One region of the Streptomyces sp. AM 4-1-1 genome, then DNA from elsewhere that is predicted to be linked to it. Evidence: riboswitches for the same ligand, from Rfam matches in the RefSeq annotation. Region 1 holds a riboswitch; each other region holds the start of a gene.
The links. Region 1 has a riboswitch for cobalamin ahead of PZB75_RS21920 (ribonucleoside-diphosphate reductase subunit alpha). Riboswitches for the same ligand answer to the same signal wherever they lie in the genome.

Region 1 (9,662 bases):
CCCGGCACCGGGCAGCACCCCGCGTCGGCCCGCACCGAGCCGGTCGGCATGGACCTCGGCAGCGCGGCCGTGCGGCTGTCGCCCGAGGGCGAGGCCGAGGTCGTCTGGGGCCGCAGACTCGATCCGGCCAGGATCGAGGTGCTGTCGATCCCGCTGCCGTCCTCGGGCAGGCGCTGGGGCGAGGTCGTCCTGCACGACGGTGTGCCGAACGGCGAGCGGGTCACCGCGGCCGGCCCGTCCTACCCGGTCTTCGACGAGATCGAGCTGTGGGCGCCGTCGCCCGTACCCACCTGGGTGGTGCTCCTGGAGGCCGCGACCGAGGAGGACCGCGACGCCCTGGAGCAGCTGGCGTCCGACGCCGGATTCGCCGCCGAGGACTGGTCGTCCTCGGTGCGGCTGCTGTGCCGGTCCTGTTCGGAGAGCAGCATGGAGAGCGACGAGGGCGACGGCGAGCACCTGGACCCGCACGATCACAGCGAACCCGGTCACCCCGGTCCGCTGGGCCACCGCACCGCCGGTGAGCTGTGGGTGCCCGAGCGGGAGTGCGGACTGGCGGCGCCGCCGGGCCTGGTGCGCGGGCTGCTGGACGGCTGGGTCGCGGACAGCCCCGACAGCCGGGAGTGGCGCGATCTCGAAGAAGTCTGCTGACAGGTGCCCGTAGGCTGTACGCGCACCGATTCCGGTGCGGTCCACATGGTTCTCAGGGTTTTGCAGGAAGGCGTACGGCGGACATGGCGCAGCAGGAGACGGACGAGCAGATCAGCGTCGACGACGAGGGATTTCTCGTGGACACCGAGGACTGTGAGGCGCGCGAGACGGCACATCGCGAGCGCGGCACGTCCCGCCCGATCACGGTCGTGGGCAATCCGGTGCTGCACAAGGAGTGCAGGACCGTCACCTCGTTCGACGACGAGCTGGCGCGGCTGATCGACGACATGTTCGCCAGCCAGCGGACGGCGGAGGGCGTGGGCCTGGCCGCCAACCAGATCGGCGTGGACCTGAAGGTGTTCGTCTACGACTGCCCGGACGACGACGGGGTCCGGCACGTGGGCGCGATCTGCAACCCGGTGCTGGAGGAGCTGGCCCCCGAGGAGCGTCACCTCGACGACTCCAACGAGGGCTGCCTCTCCGTCCCGACCGCCTACGCCGCGCTGGCCCGCCCCGACCGCGCCGTGGTGCGCGGCCAGGACGCCAAGGGCAACCCGGTCAAGGTCCGGGGCAACGGCTACTTCGCGCGCTGCCTCCAGCACGAGACGGACCACCTCTACGGCTACCTCTACATCGACCGGCTCTCGAAGCGGGAGCGCAAGGACGCGCTGCGGCAGATGGAGGAGAACACGCCGCGCTACGAGACCGTGCCCAACGACTGAGCATCCGTCTCACCTGGTGGACAGGGTGGTGGCGCCGCCACCCGTCACCGGCTCGGCCGGACCGCGGAAGGCGCGACGGTACGCGTTCGGCGTGGTGCCCAGCGCCCGTACGAACTGATGACGCAGCGCCGCCGCGGTCCCGAAGCCGGTCCGGTCCGCCACGGCGTCCACCGTCTCGTCCGAGGTCTCCAGCAGGTGCTGGGCCAGCAGCACCCGCTGGCGCAGCAGCCAGCGGTACGGGGTGGTGCCGGTCTCCTGCTGGAAGCGGCGCGCGAAGGTGCGCGGTGACATGTGCGCCCGGTCCGCCAGCTGTTCGACGGTCATCTCGCGGTCGAGATGGCGTTCCATCCAGGCCAGGGTCCCGCCGACCGTGTCGCAGCGGGTCCGGGGCAGCGGGCGCTCGATGTACTGCGCCTGGCCGCCGTCCCGGTGCGGCGGCACCACCATGCGGCGGGCGACGGAGTTGGCGACGTCCGGGCCGTGCGCCCGGCGGAGCAGATGCAGACAGGCGTCGATCCCGGCCGCGGTGCCCGCCGACGTGATGACCGGCCCGTCGTCCACGTACAGCACATCGGGCTCGACGGTGGCCCCGGGGAAGCGACGGGCCAGCTCGGCCGCGTGGGACCAGTGGGTGGTGCAGCGGCGGCCGTCCAGCAGGCCCGCGGCGCCCAGCATGAAGGCGCCGGTGCACACGCTGAGCACCCGGGCCCCGCGCTCCACCGCCGCGCGCAACGCGTCCAGCACCTCCTCGGGGTACTCCCGGTCCCTGAAGGCGCCGCCGGCCGGAACGGCGATCAGGTCGGCCTCCTCCAGCCGGTCGAGCCCGTACGGCGTGGACACCGAGAACCCGGCGTGGGTGGACAGCACCGGGCCGTCACCGGAGACCACCGCGAAGTCGTGCACCGGCAGTCCCTCGCCACTGCGGTCGAGGCCGAACACCTCGCACAGCACACCCAGTTCGAAGGGATGGACCTCGCCGAGCAGCAGGACGGCCACATTGTTCAGCATCCGGACAGTGTGGCAGTAATTCGATGGTTGATGACAGTCCTGCCACTGCCCGAATTCGCCGCCGACGACGAGAGTTGACGGCATGACCACATTCCTGAACTACCTGGGCATACTCGCGCTTTTCGCTCTGGTCGCCCTGCCCGCCCTGATCGGCGCCGCACGGGACCTCCGCGTCGACCGCGCGCTGCGCCGCGCCGAACAGGGACGCGACGACGGACCACCGGGCGCGGCGAGTGACGCGCGCCCGGTGGTCCGTCGTGCTCCGGTCAGGACATCGGTGACCGGCCGGGCTCAGAAGTCGTCGTCGAAGCCGACCGAGCCCTCCACCGCGACCTGGTAGGCGGACGGGCGGCGCTCGAAGAAGTTCGTCAGCTCCTGCACGCCCTGGAGCTCCATGAACGAGAACGGGTTCTGCGAGCCGTACACCGTCGGGAAGCCGAGCCGGGCGAGCCGCTGGTCGGCGACGCACTCCAGGTACTCGCGCATCGACTCGGTGTTCATCCCGGGCAGCCCGTCGCCGCACAGATCGCGGCCGAACTGCAGCTCCGCCTCCACGGCCTCCTTCAGCATGTCCGTGACCTGCTGCTGGAGGGCGTCGTCGAACAGCTCCGGGTCCTCCTTGCGGACGGTGTCCACCACGTCGAACGCGAACGACATGTGCATCGTCTCGTCACGGAACACCCAGTTGGTGCCCGTGGCGAGACCGTGCAGCAGACCGCGCGAACGGAACCAGTAGACGTACGCGAACGCCCCGTAGAAGAACAGCCCCTCGATGCACGCCGCGAAGCAGATCAGGTTCAGCAGGAAGCGGCGCCGGTCGGCCTTCGTCTCCAGCCGGTCCATCTTCTCGACCGAGTCCATCCAGCGGAAGCAGAACTGCGCCTTCTCCTTGATGGACGGGATGTTCTCCACCGCGTCGAAGGCCGCGGCGCGGTCGTCCGGGTCGGGCAGATAGGTGTCGAGCAGCGTCAGATAGAACTGGACGTGCACGGCCTCCTCGAACAGCTGCCGCGACAGGTACAGCCGCGCCTCGGGGGAGTTGATGTGCTTGTACAGCGTCAGCACGAGGTTGTTCGAGACGATCGAGTCACCGGTCGCGAAGAACGCGATCAGCCGGCCGATCATGTGCTGCTCTTCGGGCGTCAGCTTGGCGAGGTCCGCGACGTCCGAGTGGAGGTCGACCTCCTCCACCGTCCAGTTGTTCTTGATCGCGTTGCGGTAGCGCTCGTAGAAGTCCGGGTAGCGCATCGGACGCAGGGTCAGTTCGAAGCCCGGGTCGAGCAGGTTCTTCTGGGTCTTCTCCGGTGTGGTGGTCATTACTGGCAGGCCTCGCAGGACTCGGGGTTTTCCAGGGAGCAGGCGATCGCCTCGGGATCGGCGACCGCGGCTTGTACGGGGACGGTGGCGGCGGCCGGCGCCTGACCGGACGCCGCGCGGGCGATCCGCGTCGCCGGACGCGACCGCAGGTAGTACGTCGTCTTCAGCCCGCGCTTCCAGGCGTACGCGTACATCGAGGAGAGCTTTCCGATGGTCGGCGTCTCCAGGAACAGGTTCAGCGACTGGCTCTGGTCGAGGAACGGCGTGCGGTCCGCCGCCATGTCGATCAGTCCGCGCTGCGGGATCTCCCACGCCGTGCGGTACAGGGTCCGGATCTCCTCGGGAATCCAGGAGAAGCCCTGGACCGAGCCGCTGGCCTCGCGCAGCGCCTCACGGGTGCGGGCGTCCCACACGCCGAGCCGCTTCAGGTCGTTCACCAGGTAGGCGTTGACCTGGAGGAACTCACCGCTGAGCGTCTCGCGCTTGAAGAGGTTGGAGACCTGCGGCTCGATGCACTCGTACACACCGGCGATCGAGGCGATCGTCGCGGTCGGGGCGATGGCCAGCAGCAGCGAGTTGCGCATCCCGGTCGTCGCGATCCGGGCCCGCAGCGCGGTCCACCGCTCCGGCCAGTTCAGCTCGGTGTCGTAGTGGTCGGGGTGCAGCACACCACGGGCGGCCCGGGTCTCGGACCAGGCGGGCAGCGGTCCGGACCGCTCGGCGAGGTCGCAGGACGCCTCGTACGCGGCGAGCATGATCCGCTCGGCGATCCGGGCGGAGAGCGCCCGCGCCTCGGGGGAGTCGAACGGCATCCGCAGCTGGAAGAAGACGTCCTGGAGGCCCATTGCGCCCAGACCCACCGGCCGCCAGCGGGAGTTGGACCGGCCGGCCTGCTCGGTCGGGTAGAAGTTGATGTCGACGACCCGGTCGAGGAAGGTCACGGCGGTACGCACGGTGGCGTCCAGCCGCTCCCAGTCGATCGTCCCGTCCGCCACGAACGCGCCGAGGTTGACCGAACCGAGGTTGCAGACGGCCGTCTCGCCGTCGTCCGTCACCTCCAGGATCTCGGTGCAGAGGTTGGACGAGTGCACCACGCGGCCCGGTTCGGCCGTCTGGTTCGCGGTCCGGTTGGACGCGTCCTTGAACGTCATCCAGCCCTGTCCGGTCTGCGCGAGGGTGCGCATCATGCGGCCGTACAGCTCGCGGGCCGGGATCGTCCTGCGGGCCAGCCCCTTGGCCTCGGCGGCCCGGTACGCGGCGTCGAACGCGTCGCCCCACAGGTCGACCAGCTCGGGCACGTCGGCGGGCGAGAACAGCGACCAGGTGCCGTCCGCGTCGACCCGGCGCATGAACTCGTCCGGAATCCAGTGCGCCAGGTTCAGGTTGTGCGTGCGCCGCTGGTCCTCGCCCGTGTTGTCGCGCAGTTCGAGGAACTCCTCGATGTCCGCGTGCCAGGTCTCCAGGTAGACGGCGGCGGCGCCCTTGCGCCGGCCGCCCTGGTTGACCGCGGCGACCGAGGCGTCGAGGGTCTTGAGGAACGGCACGATGCCGTTGGAGTGCCCGTTGGTGCCCCGGATCAGCGAACCGCGGGCGCGGACGCGGGAGTACGAGAGACCGATACCGCCCGCGTGCTTGGAGAGCCGGGCCACCTGGTGGTAGCGGTCGTAGATCGAGTCCAGCTCGTCCAGCGGCGAGTCCAGCAGATAGCAGGACGACATCTGCGGGTGCCGGGTCCCGGAGTTGAACAGCGTCGGCGAGGACGGCAGGTAGTCGAGCCGGCTCATCAGCCGGTACAGCGCGGCGACCTCGTCCAGCGCCCGGGTCCCCGCGGCCGAGTCGAGCGTGGCCTCCTCGGCGAGCCCGGAGGCCACGCGCAGCATGAAGTGCTGCGGGGTCTCGATGACCTGACGGGTGAGCGGGTGACGCAGCAGGTAGCGGCTGTGCAGCGTCCGCAGCCCGAAGTAACCGAACCGGTCGTCCGCGCCCTCGGCGAGCGCCTGCCCGACCAGGGCGTCCAGGGCGTCCGCGTGGAAGGCGGCGAACTCGGCCGTACGGTCCCCGATCAGACCCTCGCGGTGACCGACGGCGACCGAGGCGGAGAACGAGACCGCACCCTGACCGGCCGCCTCGTCCGCGATGCTGCGGGACAGGAGGCGGGCGGCGAGCCGGGAGTAGGCCGGGTCCTCGGAGATCAGACCGGCGGCGGCCTCGGTGGCCAGACCGCGCAGCTCCGCCGCGTCCGACCGGGCGCTGCGGCCCCGCAGCGCGGCGGCGGCGACGCGGCCGGGGTCGGTGTCCGGAAGGTCGGCGGTGAGGTCGGTCAGGAGCCGCAGCAGTACGGTTCCGGGCCCGTCGCCCTCAGGTCCGTCGGTCTGGATCTCCGCGACTGAAGCCGGATCGGCTGGCGCGATGGTCACGTGGTGCTCTCCCTCGCTCGGCTCGGGGCCGCGGTGGGGAGGCGGGGGCCGGCAGGGGGGTGCCCGGGACGGGCAGCACTCCGTACGGCGTCCACCGGCCCTCCGCGAGGCCCGGACGTATCGGCAATCCGGTTCGGTCGAGCCGGATGCGCTGACGGCAGGTCCTCGGACTTCACGGGTGCGCGAAAGCACACCGATCACACCGTTGCGGGACAGTTCCGGATTCGCACCGGATTCCCCTACGACGACAGCGAGCACGAGCATACATGTGGGGGCCGCTCCATGAAGCGGCCCCCACATGTTGTGTCGCGGTCACTCGAACGCCGGGCAAGGAGGGAGGCGGCGGGAGGACGGGAACGGGCTCCCGCCACGCCTTCGCGGGCCGCTGGGGCCCGTGCGGCGGGTCCGGTGGCCCGGCGGGGTCAGTGACCGCCGGGGGCGCCCGCGGTGGCCGGAGGAAGGACCTCCTGGACGCCGGGGTCACCCGCGTCCGCGGTGTAGTCGGCGGCGGACGTCTCGTCGGTGCCGGCCGGTGCCTTGACCGCGTTCAGGACGAGGGTCAGGACCAGCGTCACCACGACGTTCAGCACGAAGGCCGTCAGCCCGATGTAACCGATCTCACCCAGCCCGGGAATCTCCTTCGACGATCCGCCGAAGTGCTTCTGGGTCGGGCTCGCGACACCGTACGCGGCGAGTGTGCCGTACGCCATGCCGACCGCCCAGCCCGCGAGCAGCGCCCAGCGGTGGAACCAGCGGGTGAACAGGCCGCCGACCAGGGCGGGCATCGTCTGGAGTATCCAGATCCCGCCCAGCAGCTGGAAGTTGATCGCCACCGTCTTGTCCATGCCCAGGACGAAGACCAGCGCGCCCACCTTCACCAGCAGCGATACGAGCTTGGAGACCCGGGTCTCCTGCTCCGGGGTCGCGTCCGGTTTCAGGAAGTCCTTGTAGATGTTGCGGGTGAAGAGGTTCGCCGCGGCGATCGACATGATCGCGGCGGGCACCAGGGCGCCGATGCCGATCGCGGCGAAGGCCACGCCCGCGAACCAGTCGGGGAACATGTTCTCGAAGAGCTGGGGGATCGCCAGCTGTCCGTTGTCCACCTTGATCCCCGCGGCGATCGCCATGAAGCCGAGCAGCGCGAGCAGCCCCAGCATCAGCGAGTACAGCGGCAGGATCGTGGTGTTGCGGCGGATCACGTCACGGCTGCGGCTGGAGAGCGTCGCGGTGATCGAGTGCGGATACATGAACAGCGCGAGCGCGGAGCCCAGGGCCAGGGTGGCGTACCCCCACTGCCCGGCCTCGCCGGGGACGAGCGCCCCGCGCGGGGCGCCGGTCGCCGGATTCTTCCGCGCGAACGCCTCGCCCGCCTTGGCGAAGATGTCGTCGAAGCCGCCGAGCCTGATCGGGATGTAGATGATCGCCACCAGGATGACGATGTAGATCAGTCCGTCCTTGACGAACGCGATCAGCGCGGGTGCGCGCAGCCCCGAGGAGTAGGTGTACGCGGCGAGCACCGCGAACGCGATCAGCAGCGGCAGGTCCTTGACGAACCAGTGGGTGTTCTCGCCGCCGCCGACGCCCATGACGTCGAGCACCGCCTGGATGCCGACCAGTTGCAGCGCGATGTACGGCATCGTGGCGAGGATGCCGGTGACGGCGACGGCCAGTGAGAGCCCCTTGGAGCCGAAGCGTCCGCGGACGAAGTCCGACGTGGTGACGTACCCGTGCTTGTGCGACACCGACCAGAGCCGGGGCAGGAAGGTGAAGATCAGCGGGTACACCAGGATGGTGTACGGGACGGCGAAGAAGCCGGCCGCGCCCGCCGCGTAGATCGCCGCCGGGACGGCGACGAAGGTGTACGCCGTGTAGAGGTCGCCGCCGAGCAGGAACCAGGTGACCCAGGTCCCGAACGACCGGCCGCCGAGGCCCCACTCGTCGAGACTGGCCCCGTTCTCGGCCCTGCGCCAGCGCGCGGCCATGAAGCCGACGACGGTGACGGCCAGGAAGAAGAAGACGAAGACGCCCAGGGCGACGCCGTTCACACCGTCCTTCACGCGGACGCACCTCCCTCGCGGGCGCGCTGGTCACGCTGCCACAACCGGTACGCGGTCATGGTGAGCGCGGTCGAGACGAGCACCCAGAGCATCTGGTACCAGTAGAAGAACGGGATGCCGATGAAGGCCGGGTCGACCTTCGCGTACGAGCCGACCCAGAGCATCGCCACGAACGGCGCGACGAGACAGAGCGCGATCACCACGCGTAAGGGCGTGACCGTGGGTGGCCGCTCTGCTGGGTCTTCCATGGGCGCTTGCGACATGCGGCGACTCCGTCCCCTCGCTGATCACCTGATGCGACGGGCACGAAATCTAGGTGAGGAGTTCGGGCGGCGTCACCCCCTTCTCCGAATCGCCGTCCTCCGGCGCCGGGTTCCGGAGGGGGCCGTGGAGAACGCGTGTGCCCCCGGCGTCGGGGAGACGCCGGGGGCACATGGGGCATTTGGCTCGTACGAGCCGTACAGCGGCCCTCCGACGGCCGGCCGGAGGTGCGCCGACGTCCGTCCGGCGTCCTTCGGCGAGCGACCGACGGAGGGTCAAAAGTTGGTCAACAGCCCCCCGAACGGGGTCAGTCGACCGGGCGCTTGAGGCGCGCCACGAACTTGTACCGGTCGCCCCGGTAGACCGAGCGCACCCACTCCACGGGTTCGCCCTGCCCGTCGATCGAGTGCCGGGACAGCATCAGCATCGGCAGGCCCACGTCCGTACCGAGCAGTCCGGCCTCGCGCGGGGTGGCGAGCGAGGTCTCGATGGTCTCCTCGGCCTCGGCGAGCCGCACGTCGTACACCTCGGCCAGCGCCGTGTAGAGGGAGGTGTACTTCACCAGCGACCGCCGCAGCGCCGGAAAGCGCTTGGCGGAGAGATGGGTGGTCTCGATGGCCATCGGCTCCCCGCTGGCCAGCCGCAGACGCTCGATGCGCAGCACCCGGCCGCCCGTGGTGATGTCCAGCAGCTCGGCCAGGGAGTCGTCCGCCGTCACGTATCCGATGTCCAGCAGCTGAGAAGTCGGTTCCAGCCCCTGGGCACGCATGTCCTCCGTGTACGAGGTCAGCTGCAGGGCCTGCGAGACCTTCGGCTTGGCGACGAAGGTGCCCTTGCCCTGGATGCGCTCCAGCCGGCCCTCGACGACCAGCTCCTGGAGCGCCTGCCGCACCGTGGTGCGTGAGGTGTCGAACTCGGCCGCCAGGGTTCGCTCCGGTGGTACGGGCGTACCGGGCGGCATGGTGCCCGTCATGTCGAGGAGGTGCCGCTTGAGGCGGTAGTACTTCGGGACCCGCGCGGTGCGTGTCCCGGCGCCCGATTCGCTCTCCGTCGTACCCCCGTCGGCGCCCATGGCCCGCCTTCCCGACTGCTGCGTTGCTGCCGTCACCGGCTCCTCCGTCTGTCGCGGCTCACATGGTGGCACGGTCCGGTCACGGCTCGTCGCCCTCCCTCAGGTGTCGGTCCTATAACGGACGCGAGTGCACTTCTTATACACCCTTGACACCCCTAAA
Region 2 (9,662 bases), 3.9 Mb from region 1:
TCGTCCTCGACGCGCTCGCCGAGCAGTTGGTAGCCGCCGCAGACACCGAGGACCGGACGGCCCTCGGCGGCCCGCCGCACCAGCGCGTCCGCGAGACCGCGCTCGCGCAGCCACGCCAGCGCCCGGACGGTGCCCCGGGTGCCGGGCACGACGACGAGATCCGCGTCGGTCAGCTCCTCGGCGCGGTCCACGAACCGCACGACGACGCCGGGTTCGGCGGCCAGGGCGTCCACATCGGTGAAGTTCGACATCAGCGGTACGGCGCAGACGGCGACGCGCAGCACCTCCTCACCGTGCGGCGGCGCGACGGCCGACTCGCGCACGGCGCCGCGCAGCGACACCCGCAGTCCGTCCTCCTCGTCGATGCCCAGACCGTGCGCGAAGGGCAGCACCCCGTACGTCCGGCGGCCGGTGAGTTCGCGCAGCATGTCGAGGCCGGGTTCGAGGAGCGACACGTCACCGCGGAACTTGTTGACCAGGTACCCCGCGATCAGGGCCTGGTCCTCGGCGCCGAGCAGTGCCGTCGTACCGAAGAACGAGGCGAAGACGCCGCCCCGGTCGATGTCGCCGACGACGACGACCGGGAAGCCCGCGGCCCGCGCGACGCCCATGTTCACGATGTCGGTGCGCCGCAGATTGATCTCGGCCGGGCTGCCCGCCCCCTCGCAGATCACGGCGTCGTACGTACCCCGAAGCTGCTCCAGACAGTCCACGACCGTGCCGAACAGGGCCTCCTGACGGCCTCCGTGATACCCGCGCGCGCTCATCTCGCCCACCGGCCTGCCCAGCAGGACGACCTGGCTGGAACGGTCGCCACCGGGCTTGAGGAGCACCGGGTTCATCAGCGCGGTCGGCTCGACGCGGGCGGCCTGCGCCTGCATGGCCTGGGCGCGTCCGATCTCGGCGCCCTCGCGGGTGACGAACGAGTTCAGCGACATGTTCTGCGCCTTGAACGGGGCGACCTTCACCCCCTGGCGCACCAGCCAGCGGCAGATGCCCGCGGTGACGACGCTCTTGCCCGCGTCCGACGTGGTTCCGGCGACCAGCAGTCCGCCGCTCATATGGATGTCCGTCCCGAGGAGAGCCGGGGGCGGGCGGTGGTGCGCCGCCCCGCGAGGAGCCGGCCGGCCACGCACACCCCGAGGGCGAGCACGGTCACCCGGCGCGAGAGCCGCACCGCGCGTTCGATGTCGGGCACGCCGACGGGGCGGCCGGCGCCGCCGTTGAGCACGGGCCGGTGCTCGACCCGGCCCGCGTAGGAGAGGGTGCCGCCGAGCCGGACACCGAGCGCGCCCGCGAAGGCGGCCTCGACCGGACCGGCGTTGGGACTCGGGTGGCGGCCCGCGTCCGCGCGCCAGGCGTGCGCGGCGGCGCGCGGACGGCCGCCCGCCACCACGGCGAGCGCGGCGGTGAGGCGGGCGCCGGGCCAGCCCGCGACGTCGTCGAGGCGGGCCGACGCCCAGCCGTACCTGCGGTGGCGCGGTGACCTGTGCCCCACCATGGCGTCGAGGGTGTTGACGGCACGGAATCCGACGAGTCCGGGCACCCCGGCCAGCGCGCCCCACACCAGGGCGCCGACGACGGCGTCGGAGGTGTTCTCGGCGACGGACTCCACGACGGCGCGGGCGATCCCGGGCGCGTCGAGGGACTGCGGGTCGCGGCCGCACAGGTGCGGCAGCCGCTCCCGGGCCGCCTCGACGTCCCCGGCGGCCAGCGCGGCCCCGACGGTACGGGCCTCGCGGCCCAGCGAGGTGCCGCCGAGCACGGACCAGGTGGCGGCGGCGGTCAGGGCGACGGCGGCGACGGGACGGTCGCGCACGGTACGGGCGGCCAGCGCGGCGGCCCCGGCGGCGCCTCCGGCGCAGACCAGGGCGTGCAGCGCGCCCCGGCCCCGGTCGTCGCGCCACAGCCGTCGTTCCACAGCGGCGGCGGCCCGCCCGAACACGGCGACCGGGTGCCCGCGGCGCGGGTCGCCGAGGAGCAGATCGCCGGCCAGACCGGCCGTGGCGCCGTACGCGAAGATGCGATCGGCACGCATGGGTTCAGACCGCCGTCACGCCTCGGTGGATCGTCGTACGGGGGTCTCGGGCGCGGGAAGCGCTCGGGCCCGCGGGGGCGGGGGCCGACGCACGGCAGCCAGGCATGGCGTTATGTCCTCACTCAGGGTCCGCGCCCTGGTTCGACGTGACCGGCGACGCAGAGTCTCCTGGCTCCCGGATCGGCGGTTCCCCCGGTCTTCCGGCCCGCTCGCGCGAACCGTGACTTCCGGTGGATGGGGGACCGCTCCCCGGTGACAGTGGCGGGACCGCGCCGGATTCGCACCGGACTTCCTCTGCTGTCGCCGTAAATGGCTTCGGCAGTCCACCACGCTCCGAGAACACCCGTCAACCTGCCGTTGACCTGCGACGGCGCAGTGTGCGAAGACGCACATCGGACCGGCCGCGGGGGAGTGCGGCCGGTCCGATGGAGGGTGAGCGCGCAGAGGGGCGCTCACCCCGGTGGTCAGGTGCGGTCGGAACCGCGGCCGGTCCCGGCGGGCGGCGTGTGCCGGGCCCGGACCTCGGGGCGTGCGCCGGGCTCAGGCGACGATCAGGAAGATCCCGTACGCGACCGCCGCCGCGCACAGCCCGAAGCAGGCGTACGCGCCCGCGCGCGCCGCGACGAGGGAGCCGCCGGAGCGTTTCCCGTCGACGCCCGGCGCCGTGGGCTCCGGCCGCTGCTTGGCGAGGCCGACGATGCCCAGGGTGAACAGGCCCACCAGGGCGACGGTGACGACGAGGGAGACGCCGAAGACGGTGCCGAGAGCGGCCCAGTCGATGTGCATGGTGCGGTGTCCTTTCTGCCGCTGGTGCCGGGGCGGTACTAGACCGTGGCGGGGCGGGCCGGGTCGGTGGCCGCCGGGGCCGGCGCGGGGGCCGGGATGGTGGCCTTGAGTTCGGCGGCCAGGACCCCGGCGGTCGGCGGGGGGCTGACGGCGGCGATGGCGGTGGTGACGACGCCCGCGGGCTCGGCGGCCGGGTCCTCGGGGGCTGCGCCCGAGGGAGCGACGTCGCCGTGGCCGACCGGACGGCGGCGGGACAGCGCCCAGATGGCGCCGGAACCCGCGGCCAGCAGCGCGGCGACCACGACCACACCCCAGGTGCCCTGCTGCGTCAGGAACTCCGCGCCCGCGCCCACCAGACCGGCGGCCGGCAGGGTCAGGCCCCAGGCGACGAACATCCGGGTGGCCGTGGACCAGCGGACCGCACCGCCCCGGCGGCCGAGGCCCGCGCCCATCACGGCACCGGAGCAGGACTGTGTGGTGGAGAGGGAGAAGCCGAGGTGCGAGGAGGCCAGGATGACGGTGGCCGCGCTGGTCTGCGCGGCGAATCCCTGCGGCGGCCGCAGTTCGGTGAGGCCGCTGCCCATGGTGCGGATGATGCGCCAGCCACCGAGATAGGTGCCCAGCGCGATGGCGGTCCCGGCGGCGACGATGACCCACACGGGCGGGTTGGAGCCGGGGGAGAGGACCCCGCCGGTGACCAGCGCGAGCGTGATGATGCCCATGGTCTTCTGGGCGTCGTTGGTCCCGTGGGCGAGTGAGACGAGACCGGCCGAGGCGATCTGCCCGGCGCGGTAGCCCTTGGCGGCGGCCTTCTCCTGCGCCCCGCCCCGGATCTTCCCGCCGATCCGGTACGTGAGCCGGGTGGCCAGCAGCGCGGCGATCCCCGCGACGACCGGGGCGGCGACGGCGGGGAGCAGCACCTTGGTGACGACGGTGCCGCCGTTGACGGACGACCAGCCCGCGGACATCACCGCGGCGCCGATGAGGCCGCCGAAGAGCGCGTGGGAGGAACTGGACGGCAGGCCGACCAGCCAGGTCAGCAGATTCCACAGGATGGCGCCGACGAGCGCGGCGAAGATGACCTCCGTCCTGATCCCGCTCTCGTTGATGATCCCGCCGGAGATCGTCCTGGCGACCTCCACGGACAGGAAGGCGCCGACGAGGTTGAGAACGGCGGACATGGCCACCGCGGTCTTGGGCTTGAGTGCGCCGGTCGAGATGGTCGTCGCCATCGCGTTCGCGGTGTCGTGGAAACCGTTCGTGAAATCGAACACTAGAGCTGTCGCGATCACGATCGCGAGCAGCAGCGTGATGTGTTCCATTTACCCAGGCAATCGTTCGACGTCAGTGGCACGTGGACCGTAGGCAACCTGGATGAACGGGAGATGAACTGGACGGGGCGTTGTGGTGACCCGAACGGCGCGTCGCCGTTCCGCTTGTGTCCGTCCGTGCGGGTGGGGGAGAAGCGACCGGGCGGTACGGGCGCGGCCCGGTCCGCCGTGGCCCGTACCGCACGCCGTTCCACGGCCGACGCCGACGTGCCGACGCCGACGTGCCCACGTGCTCGACCCGTCACATGACCCTCACGTCCGGAGTGACAGGATTCCCGTATGAGCGAGCGGATGCCGGACGCGATCGAACGGGCCTGGGACGAGGTCGTCACCACCGCCCGCAGGACGGTGGCGGACGGCCTGGTCGTCGGTACCTCGGGGAACGTCTCGGCGCGGGTCGGCGCGGTCGTCCTGGTCACCCCGAGCGGTGTGCCGTACGAGCGGCTGGGGCCGCGCGACGCCGTGGGCGTCGACCTCGAAGGCAATCAGGTCGTCGGAACACTCGCACCGACCAGCGAACTCCCCCTCCACCTCGCCGTCTACCGCACCACCGGGGCGGGCGCGGTGGTGCACACCCACGCCGTGCACGCCACCGCTGTCTCCACGCTGGTCGACGAGGTGCCGTCGGTGCACTACGCCGCCGCTTTCCTCGGCGGCCCGGTCCGCACCGCCGGTTACGCCCGCTACGGCACGTCCGAGCTGGCCGAGAACATGCTCGCCGCCCTCCGTGACCGCACGGGCTGCCTCCTGCGCAACCACGGAACCGTCACGTACGGCGACACCCTTGACGAGGCGTACGAGCGCACCGCCCAGCTCGAATGGCTCTGCCGCCTCTGGCTCACCGCCGCCTCGGTGCCGGGCCGCAGCCCGAGCCTCCTCTCCCCGGCCGAGATGGACGACGTGCGGGTGGCGCTGAGGGACTACGGCCAGCCGGGCGGAGCGCGCCGGGTCCGGGACTGAGACGGCCCGCGCGGGGAGGCCCCCAGTACCCGGAACGCACCGGCGGCCGGCCGGCCGCCGAACACGCGAAACGCAGGGCGCACGAAACGCACGGAGCACGGGGTGCGCACGGAGCACGGGGTGCGCTGGACGCCGGAGCGCACCGAACGTGGGGGCGCACTGAACGCACAGAGCACGCCGAACGCGGGGGAACGGGCTGGCCGCGGGGAGTGCGCGAACCGCACCCGGCCGCTCCTCCCGACAGGACCGGCGTGCCCGCGCCGAAGAACCGATTCCGGCGCCCGCCCCGCCTCCTCGGTGACCGTCCGACCAGCGGCGTCCGCCCCGCCCACACCACCCCGACACAACCGGACGGACCCCGTCCGCTGGCATCACGCGCCCCGCCCCACGACACTGAAGCCGTGCGCCCGGCAACAGCGACGGCAGCGACCGTCTCCACGATCCTCGGCGTCGGCGCGGCAGCGGTCGCCGCCGGCCGGTACGCGGGCGACGCCGCCCTCAAGGTGCCCTCCGACCGCCCCCTCCCCGCCGACCGCCGAGTCACCGTGCACGCGACGGCCGCCGGGCAGATCACCCTGACCCGCTCCTTCGCCGCGCTCAGGCCCGGCACCTACGGACTGGTGGGCCCCGGGGTGCACGCGGTCGTGGGACCGGTGATCGAGCAGGCGCACCACGCCGCCGACACCGTCGTCCGCAGACTGGAGCGCGTCAGCCACGGCGTCCTCCAGCCCGGGGACAAGGTCCGGTTCACCCCCGAGCTGCACAGCGGCGACCCACGCACCGCCCTCGGCCTGGACCACCGGGACGTCGAGATCCCCGGCGAACTCGGCGCCCTCCCCGGCTGGTTCGTCCCCGGTGTCCGTGAGACCTGGGTGATCACCGTGCACGGTCTCGGCGCCACCCGGGACCATCCCATGAACGTCATGGGGTTCCTGCACGACCAGCAGCTCCCGGTCCTCGACATCGCGTACCGGGGCGATCCCGGGGCACCTCGTCCGCCGGACGGGCTCAGCCGCCTCGGCGAGTCCGAGTGGCGCGACCTGGACGCGGCCATCCGCTACGCCGTCCGCTACGGCGCCGAGAACGTCATCGTGCACGGCTGGTCCACCGGGGCGACGATGGCCCTGTACGCGTCCGTCAATTCCGGGCTCCGCGACCGGATCAGCGGTCTGGTGCTGGACTCCCCGGTGCTCGACTGGACCACCACCCTGCGCGCCCTGGCGGCCGCCAGGGGGGTCCCGGCCGCGCTGTTGCCGCTCGCCGTGCGCGCCGCCCAGGGACAGACCGGACTGCACGGCACCCGCCTCCTGGACACCTCCCTCCCGCAGACCCTGAACATTCCGACGATGATCTTCCACGGCCCCGACGACACCCTGGCGCCCTGGCGCGACTCCCGCGAACTCGCCGGGCACCGCACGGACCTGGTCTCCCTGCACCCCGTACCGCGGGCTCCGCATGGGGCGATGTGGAACGCCGACCCGGCCGGGTACGAGGAGGCGCTGCGACGCTTCCTCACGCCCCTGATGTGAGCGGATGCCGAGCTTCGTCCGTTTGGTCCCCCATTCCGTGAACCGCCCGCCCGCACAGAATTCGGGTTCCGTTTGGGCTTTCGGCCCGTCAACGGGAAGACTGCTCCCCGTGACGTCCCGTACCCCGCGCGACTCCAGGCTGCGACTTGTCCGCCCGCGACCCCTTGCCACCGCTCGCAAGGCCGTGGCTTCCCGGCGCACCAGGCCGGCTCCCCGCCCTCCCGAGGGCACCCCGCCTCCCGCGGAGCTGGCCCGCCAGGCCAGGGCAGTGCTCGCCGACGCCGTGCGCATCGCGCGCTGGGTCGCCGACGGCGCCGCGCCCGGCACCACGCCGCTCGCCGCCCAGGCCCTGGAACGGGCCGCCGCCGCGCTGGAGTTGTCCCCGGACCGGATCAGGACCGGCTGGGACCGGGCCCGGCTGGCCGGCCTGATCGAGCTGCACGGCGACACCGCACGCGCCGGCTGGCGGCTGCGCGCCTGGGACCGCGACGACACCGCCGTGCTCCGGGGCTGGGTCGCGCTCTTCGACGCCTGGTCCCTCATCCACCCGGCCTCGCCCGACATCGAGGCCACCGCGGTCGCCGAAGCCGTCGAGGCCGTGCCCCAGGTGCTCTCCCTCCTCCAGCTCTCGGCGGGCCCCGTCACCGTGCCCGCCCTCCTCGACCTCCTCGGCCAGCGCGTCGCGGAACTCCACGAGGAGCGCTGCGAGGTGCCGTACGGCCCGCAGCCGCTGTCCGACGACGACCGGACCGCCCCGGCCGCCCACCCGGCGGAGCTGATCTCCCGGCTCCTCGACTGGGCGCTGGAGGGCCTGGCCTCCGTCGGAGCGCTCACTCTCGGCGCCGGACACGCCACCCTCTCCCCGCTCGGCAACTGGGCGGTCTGGGTCAAGCTGGAGCAGATCTGCGTCGCCGCCCAGAGCCCGGCCGGAAACATCGAACAGTCCGCGTCCGACATGCTGCTCGGCTGCGCCCGGCTCACCCCGGGACCGGCCCGCGCCGAATACCGTGCCTGGCTCGCCGCCCGCCCGGTCGGCAGCGCCGTCGCCGAACTCCTCGCCGTCGCCCGGGGTGAGGACGCCCTGCTGCGCGGTCTCGCCTTCGAGGCGCTGCGGGTGGTCGGCGCCCCCGCCGAGCCCGAGGTCCGCGCCGTTCTCACCGAACCCCCGCTGCGTCCCTACGCCCTGCTCTGGCTCGCCGAGTACGAGGGCGCCGATCCGGACGACGCCCAGGAGGTCCTCAGCAGGGAGGAGGCCACCTGGCTCTGGGTCGACACGGCGGCGGCCGTCGCCGACCACGGGGAGACCGCGCTGCTGGTCCGCCACCTCGAAACGGCGGTGCAGGGCACCGTCCCGGCGCTCCTCGACGAGATCCGGGCCGTCGGCCATCCCCGTACCGTCCAGGTCCTGGTCGCGCTGGCCGCCGCCCACCCGGACCCCGCGCTGGCCAAGGCCGTACGCAGAGCCGCCTTCCAGGTGCACACCGGCGGCGCCTGACCCGTCCCCGGACCGGCGACGCTCCCGGGACCATCCGCTTCGGGCCCCGGCCCCGAGGCGGGTGGACCTGTCGGTACCCCCGACCTGCCGGGGGCGTACGGCCCGTCGTGATCCCCGACCTGCCGAGGCCGTACGACCTGTCGTGATCCACGATCTGCCGGCAGCGTACGGCCCGTCGGGACCCACGACCTGCCCGGAGCGCGACCCCCGGTCCACGCCGCACCGCCCCGCGCCCGCCCCCACCGTCCACACCCCGGCCCGGCCCGCACCGACCACACCCCGCGCCTGTCCCGTCCCGACCCGGTCCCCCCGAGAGCCCCGCACCCCCGGAGCCACCGACGCTCGCCGCCCCGTCCCGGAGCGCGACCCCCGAGCCACCGACGGTTGGTCGCCGCCCCGTCCCGGCGTACGTACGTCAGGCCGTGACCCCCGGGGTGTACGTCCCGAAGCTCCACACATTGCCCTCCGCGTCCCGCGCCATGTAGTCCCGTGAGCCGTGGTCCTGGTCGGTGGGCGGCATCAGTATCTCCACGCCGTGCTCGACCGCCCGCGCGTGATGCGCGTCGACGGCGCTCACCACCACGTACACCCCGGCGGGTCCCGCGCCCTCCATCGCCTTGGCGAAGACGCCCCCGCGCCCCTTCGAGCCGAGCATCACCCGCCCGTTGCCGCAGGACAGCTCGGCGTGCAGCACGCTGCCGTCATCCCCCTCGTACACCGCCTCGGCGACGAATCCGAACGCCTCCGTCAGCGTCCTGATCGCGCTCTTCGCGTCGTCGTAGAGAATCGTCGGAAAGACCGTCACCAAACCGCTCGCCGTCTCTGTCATCGTGTTCGCCCCTTCTCCTGTTCCGTGCCGCACGTGCCATGTCGAAAGGCTCGTCCCGGCCGAAAGGCCCGTCCCGTGAAAGCCCGTGCCGGACACCGGTTCATCGGGGACCGGGCCTTTGTGTGACCTGTGTCTCAGTCTGGCACCCGCCACTGACAATGCCCCGCCGAGCGCCGTCGGCCCAGGTCAGGAGGGGAGCGGAGCGTGCGGACGGCCGGGCCGCGGGCCTCGGGGAGTGCGTGGTAAAGAAGTTGCACACCCCCAGTAGAATGGGCCGTATGGCAATTCTCCTTGTGCACTAGACGGCGTCGAGCCAGCTCCGTCCGCCGTCCCTCCGCCGTCCATACCGCCCTGGAGTTTTTCCCGTGATCACCGCTTCCGGCATCGAGCTGCGTGCCGGCGCCCGCATCCTCATCGAGTCCGCCTCCTTCCGTATCGCCAAGGGCGACCGCATCGGCCTCGTCGGCCGCAACGGCGCGGGCAAGACCACCCTCACCAAGTGTCTGGCGGGCGAGGGCACCCCCGCCGGGGGCACCATCACCCGCTCCGGCGAGGTCGGCTACCTCCCGCAGGACCCCCGCACCGGTGACCTCGACGTCCTCGCCCGCGACCGCGTCCTCTCGGCCCGTGGCCTCGACGCGATCCTGCGGAAGATGCACGAGAACGAGGAGCGGATGGCGAACGGCAAGGGCGC
Region 3 (9,662 bases), 1.3 Mb from region 1:
CGACGGGCACCGGGCACGACGGTCCGGCGTTCATCTGCCGGATCGGCTTCGGACCGTACAACTCCGGTACGCAGTACCCGACCCCGGACCAGGAGGACTGCGTACTGACCCCGCAGCCCACCGCGTACTGGTCGTACTGGATCGCCTCGCCCGGCCAGGACCAGTGGTCGTACAGCCCGCTCGGCGCCATGGCCCGCAAGCCCAAGGACGGTGACGTCGACGCCTGGGTGTTCGGCGGCACCGACACCGGCGGGACCAGCGGCAGGCCGTCGTTCACCCCCGACCAGGTGCGCGCGGGCGGTGGCGGTACGCCCGATCCCGGTACGTCCCCGACCGTGCCGCCCGGCGCGATCGACCTCCCGGCCGCCTTCCGGTGGGTGACGGGCACACTGAAGGACGGTGACCACGTCGTCGACGAGGGCGCGGACGCCCCGAACCACCTGTTGACGACCGAGGCCGCCTACGCGCTCGCCGCCGGGGGCAGGAGCGCCACGCTCGACAAGGTCACGGCCCATCTGGCCTCGCAGACCGACGCCTACGCCTACCCCGCGGGCCCGGACAGCGCTCCCGACGCGAACGCCGCCGCCCGGCTGGCACTGCTCGCGGAGATCACCGAGAACGATCCGCGCTCCTTCGGCGGCCACGATCTGCTCGCCGACCTCAGGAAGAACGTCTGCCCGGCGGGGCCCGAGTCCGGCTCCCCCACCCCGGGCTGCACCGCCAAGGGCGACTTCCCGAACGCCACGTACGGTGACGCGCAGGCGCTCGCCGTGCTGGCCCTCCTGCGCGGCGGCGAGGTACCGCCGGCCCCGGCCGTGGACCGGCTGACCCAACTCCAGTGCCAGGACGGGTCGTTCACCAGCATCCTGATCCGCCCCGGTGAGTACTGCGACGGCGACCCGGCGACGACCGGGCTCGTCGCCCTCGTCCTGCGCCAGGCCGGCGGCCATGACACCGCCGTCGCCAAGGCCCGTACCTACCTCGGGAAGGCCCAGCTCCAGGGCGGCGGCTTCCCCGGGTACAACGGCTCCTCCACCGGCAGTGTGGCCGCCACCGCGTACGCCGCGCAGGCACTGCGGACGCTCGGCGACACCACCACCGCCGACGCCGCCGTCTCCTGGCTGTCGGGACAGCAACTCGCCGGGGGAGGCTTCGGGTTCGAGGAGGGCGCCACCGAACCGGCCCTGTACGCGACCTCGCCCGCCGTGCTCGCCGGCTCGGGCACCAGCCTGGCCGCCCTGACCACGAAGGTGCCCGAGCCGACCGGGCCGCCCACCACTCCCCCGACGACGCCTCCCACGGCTCCTCCCGGCGAGGGGCCCGATCTGAGGAAGGGCGTCGCCTACCTCACCGACCCGTCCCGGCTGCGGCAGGGCCGCTACTACGGCACCGGATCAGCCACGGGCCGGGCCGACTTCGGCCTCACGATCGACGGCGCGTTCGCCCTGGCGGCGGCCGGACACGACGACAACACCCTGCGCGCGATCACGGACTTCCTCGACCAGGGCGGCAAGGACGCCGAGGGCCGCACCCTGCACGACTGGACGAACGCGGGTACGGCGCACGCGGCGGGCGGGTCGATGGGCAAGGCGGCCGTGCTCGCCGAGGTCGTCGGCCGGGACCCTCGTCACTTCGGCGGCAGAGACCTGATCGCCGCGCTCGCCGACGCGGTCTGCGAGCGGCCCAGCACGGCCCCGGACCGCAGCTGCCCGGCCAAGGGCGCCTACACCTACGCCCCTTCGGTGTTCGCCCAGTCCCTCGGCGTCATCGCACAGCTGCGGGCCGGTGAGAAGGACGCGGCGCGGGCCCCCCTCACCTATCTGTCTGGTCTCCAGCAGCCGTCGGGCGCCTGGCCCAGCCTGATCCCGGCGACCGGCGACTCCGACGTCGACTCCACCGCCATCGCGGCGATGACCCTGGACCTGGCCGAGGACGGCACGAGCCGGCCGGCCGTGGACAAGGCCCTGAAGTGGATCGCGTCGCGGCAGTTGCCGGACGGCGGATTCCCCGGCGCCGCGGGCGACTCCGTGAACTCCGCCGCCCTCGCCGTGCAGGGTCTCTCCCTGGACGCGCCGAAGTACGGGCCGCAGATCGCCAGGGCCCGTAAGTTCCTGGCGTCCCAGCAGAACGCGGACGGCGGGTTCAACGTCGCCGAGGAGGGCCAGCGGGGCTCCGACATCCGCGCCTCCACCCAGGCGGTCGGCGGATCGACGGGCATCTCCTTCGGCATGCTGACCCGCAGCCTGACCGGCACCACCGCGCAGCCTCTGCCCGACCCCGACCCGTCGGCCTCCGCGCCTGTCATCGTCACTCCCGGTGATGACTCCGGCGGTGCGGGCGCGGCGGACGGCTCGGCGTCCGGCGACGGCAGCCTGGCGTCGACCGGACTCCAGGCCGGCGTCCTCGCGGCGGCGGCCGTCGCGCTGGTCCTGGCCGGCCGGTGCGTGGTCGTGGTGGCCCGCAGGCACCGCACGACGACCGGGGGGACGCGGTGACCTCCCGCGTCCGGCGGACGTCCGGCCGTGTCGTCGCCGCGCTCGGCCTGACGGCGGCCGCGCTCGGCGCGACCACCACGACGGCCGACGCCGCCCCGCAGCCGATCGGCCGGTGCACCACGTCCTCCGGTGTCGTGCTCGCCGTGGACTTCAGCCACTGGGGCGGGCCGGTGTACCGCTCCTGCGGTACGACACCGACCACCGGTTACGAACTCCTCAACCAGGGCGGCTGGGCGACCACCGGCACCGGACACGACGGCCCCGCGTTCATCTGCCGGATCGGCTACAGCGGCCACCAGGGCGGCAGGCAGTACCCCACCTCGCAGCAGGAGGACTGTGTCCTCACCCCGCCGGCCTCCGCCTACTGGTCGTACTGGCACGCCGGCCCCGGTGACCACACCTGGGAGTACAGCCAGCTGGGCGCCATGAGCTACCGGCCCAGGCCGGGCAGCGTGGACCTGTGGATCTTCGGCGGTACGGACATCGGTGGCACCAAGGGGCGGCCCACGGTCACCCCCGACCAGCTGCGCGCCCACAACGCCAGGCGCACCGGGGGTGGTTCGGACTCCAGGCCCGCCCCCGGACGGACCACCCGGGGGCCGGACGTGCGGCGGCCGACGACCGCCGCCCCGCCGCCCGCCCCCGTTCCCGTACCGCCTGTCGTGAGCGCGAGCCCGTCCGCCAGTGCCTCGCCGTCCGTCCCGGCGTCGCCGTCCCCTTCCCCGTCGCTCCCGGTGACCTCGGCGTCGGCGTCGGCGGTCGCGGCGCCGAGCGCGGGAACGGAGGTCATTGACGCGGCCCCCGCCTCGGACGCCCCGCACGACTCCGGTTCGCTGGTGCCCGTCGCGGCTACCACAGGACTGGTCGTCGTCATCGGCGGCGCGGCCGTGTTCGCCGCGAAGCGCCGCCGCCGTGCGGAGTAGGCCGGTGCCGCGTACCGCCCCGCCCGTCCCCACGCCCGTGTCGGACTCCGCGCCGAGCACGGGCGGCCGGCGCCTTCCCCGTACCCTGCACCCGGTGGCCTGGTGGATCTGGGCGCTCGCCCTCGCCACCGCCGTCAGCCGCACCAACAACCCGCTGCTGCTCTTCCTCGTGCTCGCCGTGCTCGGTCACGTCATCACGATGCGGCGCACCGAGGCCCCCTGGGCGCGGGGGTTCAAGTACTACCTGTATCTGGCGCTCACCGTGGTCGCGGTCCGGGTGGCGTTCCGCGCCGTCTTCGCCACCGGCATCACCCCGCGCGACCATTTCCTCTTCTCGCTGCCGCACATTCCGACCCCCGACTGGTACGCGGGCATCCGGCTCGGTGGTCCCGTCTCCCTCGAAGCGCTGCTCTCGGCCGCCACCGACGGGCTCCGCCTCGCCTGCATGCTCTGCTGCGTCGGCGCGGCGAACACCCTCGCCAACCCGAAGCGGGCCCTGCGCGTCCTGCCCGGCGCGCTGTACGAACTCGGCGTCGCCGTTACGGTGTCCATCAGTGTGGCCCCTCAACTGGTGCAGAGCGTGCAGCGCGTGAGCCGTGCCCGGCGGTTGCGGGCGGGCCGTGGGCGGGGGTTGAGGGCACTGCGCGGCATCGTCGTCCCGGTGCTGGAGGACGCTCTGGAACGCTCCTTGCGGCTGGCTGCCGCGATGGACTCGCGTGGCTACGGCCGGGCGGGCTCCGCGACCCGTGGCTCGCGCCGGCTGACCGGCACGCTGATGCTGCTCGGCATGTGCGGGCTGTGCGCCGGGGCGTACGGCCTGCTGGACGCGACGGCGCCGAGGCCGCTCGGGCTGCCGGCCCTGGCGGCGGGCGCCCTGCTGTGCGTCGCGGGTCTGCGGTTCGGCGGGCGCCGGATCACCCGGACCACGTACCGGCCCGATCCGTGGCGGTTCGCCGAATGGGCCGTGGCGTCCTGCGGTGTGCTCTCCGCCGTGCTGCTCTTCAGTGACGTCGGCTACGACCCGGCCGAGCTGAACCCGTCGATCTATCCGCTGAGTTGGCCGACCCTGCCGCTGCTCCCCGCCGCGGCGGTCCTGCTCGCCGGAGCGGCCGGGTTCCTCGCGCCGCCACCGGGCCCGTCCACCCCGCGTGTTCCCGCGCGGCGCACCGAGGATGCCAAGTGATCACTTTCGACCAGGTCGGCGTGGAGTACGACGACGGCGCCGGGCCGGTGCTGCGCGAGGTGGACCTGACGGTCGACGAGGGTGAACTCTGCCTCGTCGTCGGTCATACCGGGGTCGGCAAGTCGACCCTGCTCGGGGCCGTCAACGGTCTCGTACCGCATTTCACCGGCGGCACCCTGTACGGCAGGGTCACCGTCGACGGCAGGGACACCGCGCACCACCCGCCGCGTGAACTCGCCGATGTGGTCGGCGTGGTGGGACAGGACCCGCTCGACGGCTTCGTCACCGACACCGTGGAGGAGGAACTTGCCTACGCCATGGAGCAGTTGGCCGTCCCCGCCGCCGTGATGCGCAAACGCGTCGAGGAGACCCTCGATCTGCTCGGCCTGGCCGATCTGCGCCACCGGGCCCTGTACGAGTTGTCCGGCGGCCAGCAACAGCGCGTCGCGATCGGTTCCGTCCTCACCGCGCATCCCCGTGTGCTGGTGCTCGACGAGCCCACCTCCGCGCTCGACCCGACGGCGGCCGAGGAGGTCCTGGCCGCCGTCACCCGTCTCGTGCACGACCTCGGGGTCACCGTGCTCCTCGCCGAACACCGCCTGGAGCGGGTCGTGCAGTACGCCGACCGGGTCCTCCATCTCCCGGGCGACGGCCGGGTGGTGTCCGGCACACCGTCCGAGATCTTCCGTACGTCGTCGATCGCGCCGCCCATCGTGGAGCTGGGCAGAAGCGCCGGCTGGTCGCCCCTCCCGCTCTCCGTCCGCGACGCCCGGCGGGCCGCGGTCACGCTGCGCGGCGACCTGGCCGACACCCCGCCGCCACCCGTCCGTCCCACCGCCGTCCGTCCCACCACCGCCGGCGTCGCTGACGCGGCACCGCTGCTGACGGCACGCGGCGTCACGGTGGCGTACCACGGCGTCCCGGCCGTGCGCGAGGTCGATCTCGATCTGCGCGGCGGCGAGATCACCGCCCTCATGGGCCGCAACGGCTCGGGCAAGTCCTCCTTGCTGTGGGCACTCCAGGGGTCGGGGCCCCGTAGATCCGGCACCGTGCGGGTCGGTCCGGACACCGGGGCGAAGAGGCCCGATCCGAAGGCCCTGCCGGCCGCGGAGGCCCGGCGGCTGGTCGGCCTCGTACCGCAGACCCCGACCGATCTGCTCTATCTCGAAAGCGTCGAGCAGGAACTGGACCAGGCCGACGTCGAGTCGTCGGGCGCGCGCGGCGGGGTCCGCGCACGCTCCGTCCTCGACCGGCTGGCTCCCGGTATCGACGGCGGCACGCATCCGCGCGATCTGTCCGAGGGCCAGAAGCTGGCCCTGGTGCTCGCCATCCAACTGACCGCCGCCCCACGGGTCCTGTTGCTCGACGAGCCCACCCGGGGGCTCGACTACCGGGCGAAGACCCAGCTCATCTCCATCGTCGACGCCCTGGCGTCCGAGGGCCGGTCGGTGGTGATCTCCACCCATGACGTCGAGTTCGTGGCCCGGGCGGCCGACCGGGTGGTCGTCATGGCCGAGGGCGACATCGTCGCCGACGGACCGACGGCCGAAGTCATCGTCGCCTCGCCCGTGTTCGCCCCTCAGGTGGCGAAGATCCTCGCACCGCTCCCGTACCTGACGGCAGATCAGGTGACGTCCGTACTCACCCGTGACGAGGCGGGTTCATGATCGGGCGTGCCACGACGGCCATCCGGGTCACTCCGCGCGCCGGCCTGGTGATCGCGATGGCGGGCTTCCTGGGACTGGTCGCGTTCTTCTGGCCCTTCCTCGTCGCACCGGGCACCTTCGGCTCGAACTACGCGCCGCCGCTCATCTTCGGCGTGCTGCTCGTCCTCGTCCTCTGCGTCGTGATGTCCGAGATCGCCGAGGGTGGCATCAGCTCCAAGGCGCTGGCCATGCTCGGGGTGCTCTCCGCCGTCAACGCGGCGTTGCGCCCGCTCGGCGCGGGCACGGCGGGCATCGAGACGGTGTTCTTCGTGCTGGTCCTGGCGGGCCGGGTGTACGGTCCCGGGTTCGGCTTCACCCTCGGCTGCACCTCGCTGTTCGCGTCGGCGCTGATCACCGGCGGGGTCGGCCCGTGGATGCCGTACCAGATGTTCGGCTGCGCCTTCGTGGGCATGCTGGCCGGACTGCTGCCCCGGGCCACCGGCCGCCGCGAGATCCTGCTGCTGGCCGGATACGGATCGGTCTCCGGCTACCTCTTCGGTTTTCTGCTCAACCTCTCCTTCTGGCCCTTCTCCCTCGATCCGAACAGCTCGATCGCCTATCTGCCGGGGCTCCCCTTCACCGAGCAGTGGCAGCGCTATCTCGCGTTCGACCTGGCCACCTCGCTCGGCTGGGACACCGGTCGCGCCGTCACCAACTTCGTCTGCGTCGTCCTGGCCGGACCCGCCGTCCTCGCCACCTTCCGCCGCGCGGCCCGCAAGGCCCGCTTCCAGGCACCGGTCAGGTTCGCCGACGACCGACCGTGAGATGAACACCAGGCGGCCCCAAGGGAGTTCGAGGAACACGAAAACCCGGATTCGCGCCCGCCCCACCTCGTACTGTCATACGATCCAGCTACTTCGGACGATTCCGGAGCCACAACCGAATGCGTGCGCGACTGGGGAAAGCCGGTGGGAATCCGGCACTGACCTGCAACCGTGTGCGGCGCGACACGCGCCGCGAGCCGGAGATCCCGACGCGCCACGCGTACCGCTTCTCACCGCCACGGTCTGCGGCGTGAAGCCCCGGGCCCCTGGTTCACCGGTCCCCGCCGCCTCCGTCCGGAACGCGGCCGGGGAATCCCCGTGCGCCGGGTGTACGGGGTCCCGCGCCGGGCCCGTACACACCGGAAGGCATCACCATGCGCCAGCGTCTGGCCCGCACCCTCGCCATATCGACGGCCGTACTCGGCCTCACCGTCACCGCCGCCGCTCCCGCCACCGCGCACGGCCACGGCGTACGCGCCAACGCGCCGATCACGGTATCCCTGAACGTGCAGGGGCCCGACGGCGTCCTCTTCAAGGGCCATGTCCGGACCAGGGGCCACGACGTCACCACCGCAACCGGCGGCACCCACACCTGTGACGGCACCAACGGCGGCCAGAACCCGAACGCGGGTGCCACGCCGACCGCCACGCTCGACGACGCCGCCAGGAAGAGACACTTCACCTGGGACGGCACCTGGTACCCGTCCTTCGACGACTTCAGCGTGGACACGATCAAGGGCGTCAGCGGCGGCGCCACGGCGTACTGGAACATCTCGGTGAACGGCGCCCCGACCCCGGTGGGCGGCTGCCAGTTCCGGCTGAAGGCGGGCGACAAGGTCGCGTTCACCTGGAGCGCCTTCTGACGGAGCGGGGTTCCCCGCGGCAGCGGCCGCGGGGAACCCCGCGCGAGCGCACGGGTCCGGGCCGCTCGGGGCGCGTCGCCGGACGGTGTTCCCGGCGTTCTCCGTTCCCGGTGCGTTCAACCGCCCGTCGTCCGGGTATCGCAGGCTTCGCGACGAGCGCGTATGCGCTGCTCGACCGACCGACTCCCCGAGACAAGGACCGGCCGCATTGCGAACGCACTGGCGTAGAAGAGTCCATCTCACCGCTGCCACCCTCTCCGTCGTGGCACTGGGTCTGTCCGGCGCGTCGGCGTCGGCTCAGCCCCCGACACCGGAACAGAGCCGCGCCCGCACCTTCCCGCAGCCCCAGACGCGAGCACAGACCCAATCCCAGGCGCAGAGCACGGTGCGGATCAACGAGATCGAGTCGAGCGGCGGTACGCCGGGCGACTGGGTCGAACTGGTCAACACCGGCTCGGCGTCCGCCGACGTCTCCCGCTGGATCGTCAAGGACGACGACGACTCGCACACCTACACCATCGCGTCGGGCACCTCGCTGGCCCCGGGCGGGCATCTCGTGCTCGACGTCGAGTCGTCCTTCGGACTGGGCTCCTCGGACTCGGTACGGCTGCTGCGGCCCGACAGCTCCACACCGGTCGACTCGTACACCTGGACCGCCCACGCCACGACCACGTACGGCCGCTGCGCCGACGGCGCCGGGCCGTTCACCACGACATCCGCACCGACCAGGGGTACGGCGAACGCGTGCGGCGGGCAGAGTCCCGGCACCGGCACCCGGTGGCCGGGCGACGCCACGGTCACCGTCGCCGACCGCTCGAACGCGTTCGGTACGAACCTCAGCGGCCTCTCCTTCCAGAGCCCCGACGTACTGTGGGCGGTGAAGAACGGACCGGGCAGGCTCTACCGCCTGGTGCCCGACGGCACGACATGGCGCCCCGACCCGGCCGGTGGCTGGTCCTCGGGCAAGGCGCTGCGCTACGGCAACGGCGGCGGCGACCCGGACGCCGAGGGCGTGGCCGTCACCCCTGACGGAGTGTTCGTCGCCACCGAGCGCGACAACGACCACGGCGGCATCAGCCTGCCGAAGATCCTCCGCTTCGACGTCTCGTCCACGGCTGCTTCCCTGAACGCGACCGCCGAGTGGAACCTCACCGCCGACCTGCCCGCCGTGCCGGCCAACAGCGGGCCGGAGGGCATCGCATGGGTTCCGGACACCTATCTCACCGCGCACGGCTTCCATGACGAGCACACGGGCGGCGCGTACGACCCGGCGGCCTATCCCGATCACGGCGGCGGGCTGTTCTTCGTCGGTCTGGAGGCCAACGGCACGGTGTACGCCTACGCGCTGAACCGGACCGGCGGCGGATACACCCGGGTCGCCACCTTCCCGAGCGGTTTCCCGGCGGTGATGGACCTCGAATTCGAGCCGGAGACCGGCCGGCTGTGGGCGGTCTGCGACAACACCTGTGCGGGCCGCGCGGCGACCCTCGGCATCGACACGCGGGGCCGGTTCACCGTCACCGCCGTGTACGACCGCCCCGCCGCGATGCCCGACCACAACAACGAGGGCTTCGCCATCGCGCCGCGAGCGGCCTGTGCGGCGGGCCGGAAGCCGGTGCTCTGGTCCGACGACGACAACGACGACAAGCACGCGCTGCGCGCGGGCACACTCCCCTGCACCCCGTCCGCCACGTCCACGACGGCGCCCGGCACTCGCTGACACCGGCC

Region 2: another riboswitch for cobalamin. It lies ahead of PZB75_RS04985 (cobalamin biosynthesis protein); the one in region 1 lies ahead of PZB75_RS21920 (ribonucleoside-diphosphate reductase subunit alpha).
Region 3: another riboswitch for cobalamin. It lies ahead of PZB75_RS27055 (DUF4430 domain-containing protein); the one in region 1 lies ahead of PZB75_RS21920 (ribonucleoside-diphosphate reductase subunit alpha).

Annotation. Positions count from the first base shown of each region.
Region 1 is NZ_CP119145.1:5,132,217-5,141,878, forward strand. Features, by position in the region: gene PZB75_RS21895 (hypothetical protein) at 1-648, shown strand, start outside; gene def (peptide deformylase) at 732-1,370, shown strand; gene PZB75_RS21905 (helix-turn-helix domain-containing protein) at 1,380-2,378, opposite strand; gene PZB75_RS21910 (hypothetical protein) at 2,461-2,718, shown strand; gene PZB75_RS21915 (ribonucleotide-diphosphate reductase subunit beta) at 2,670-3,695, opposite strand; gene PZB75_RS21920 (ribonucleoside-diphosphate reductase subunit alpha) at 3,695-6,106, opposite strand; cobalamin riboswitch at 6,251-6,393, opposite strand; gene PZB75_RS21925 (sodium:solute symporter family protein) at 6,535-8,169, opposite strand; gene PZB75_RS21930 (DUF3311 domain-containing protein) at 8,166-8,432, opposite strand; gene PZB75_RS21935 (GntR family transcriptional regulator) at 8,738-9,502, opposite strand.
Region 2 is NZ_CP119145.1:1,196,112-1,205,773, reverse strand. Features, by position in the region: gene PZB75_RS04990 (cobyric acid synthase) at 1-1,061, opposite strand, end outside; gene PZB75_RS04985 (cobalamin biosynthesis protein) at 1,058-2,038, opposite strand; cobalamin riboswitch at 2,200-2,334, opposite strand; gene PZB75_RS04980 (hypothetical protein) at 2,579-2,824, opposite strand; gene PZB75_RS04975 (inorganic phosphate transporter) at 2,863-4,146, opposite strand; gene PZB75_RS04970 (class II aldolase/adducin family protein) at 4,435-5,115, shown strand; gene PZB75_RS04965 (hypothetical protein) at 5,517-6,644, shown strand; gene PZB75_RS04960 (hypothetical protein) at 6,829-8,139, shown strand; gene PZB75_RS04955 (VOC family protein) at 8,555-8,968, opposite strand; gene PZB75_RS04950 (ABC-F family ATP-binding cassette domain-containing protein) at 9,334-9,662, shown strand, end outside.
Region 3 is NZ_CP119145.1:6,388,682-6,398,343, reverse strand. Features, by position in the region: gene PZB75_RS27080 (prenyltransferase/squalene oxidase repeat-containing protein) at 1-2,495, shown strand, start outside; gene PZB75_RS27075 (hypothetical protein) at 2,492-3,418, shown strand; gene PZB75_RS27070 (energy-coupling factor transporter transmembrane component T) at 3,456-4,601, shown strand; gene PZB75_RS27065 (ABC transporter ATP-binding protein) at 4,598-6,268, shown strand; gene PZB75_RS27060 (ECF transporter S component) at 6,265-7,071, shown strand; cobalamin riboswitch at 7,159-7,296, shown strand; gene PZB75_RS27055 (DUF4430 domain-containing protein) at 7,446-7,934, shown strand; gene PZB75_RS27050 (lamin tail domain-containing protein) at 8,197-9,654, shown strand.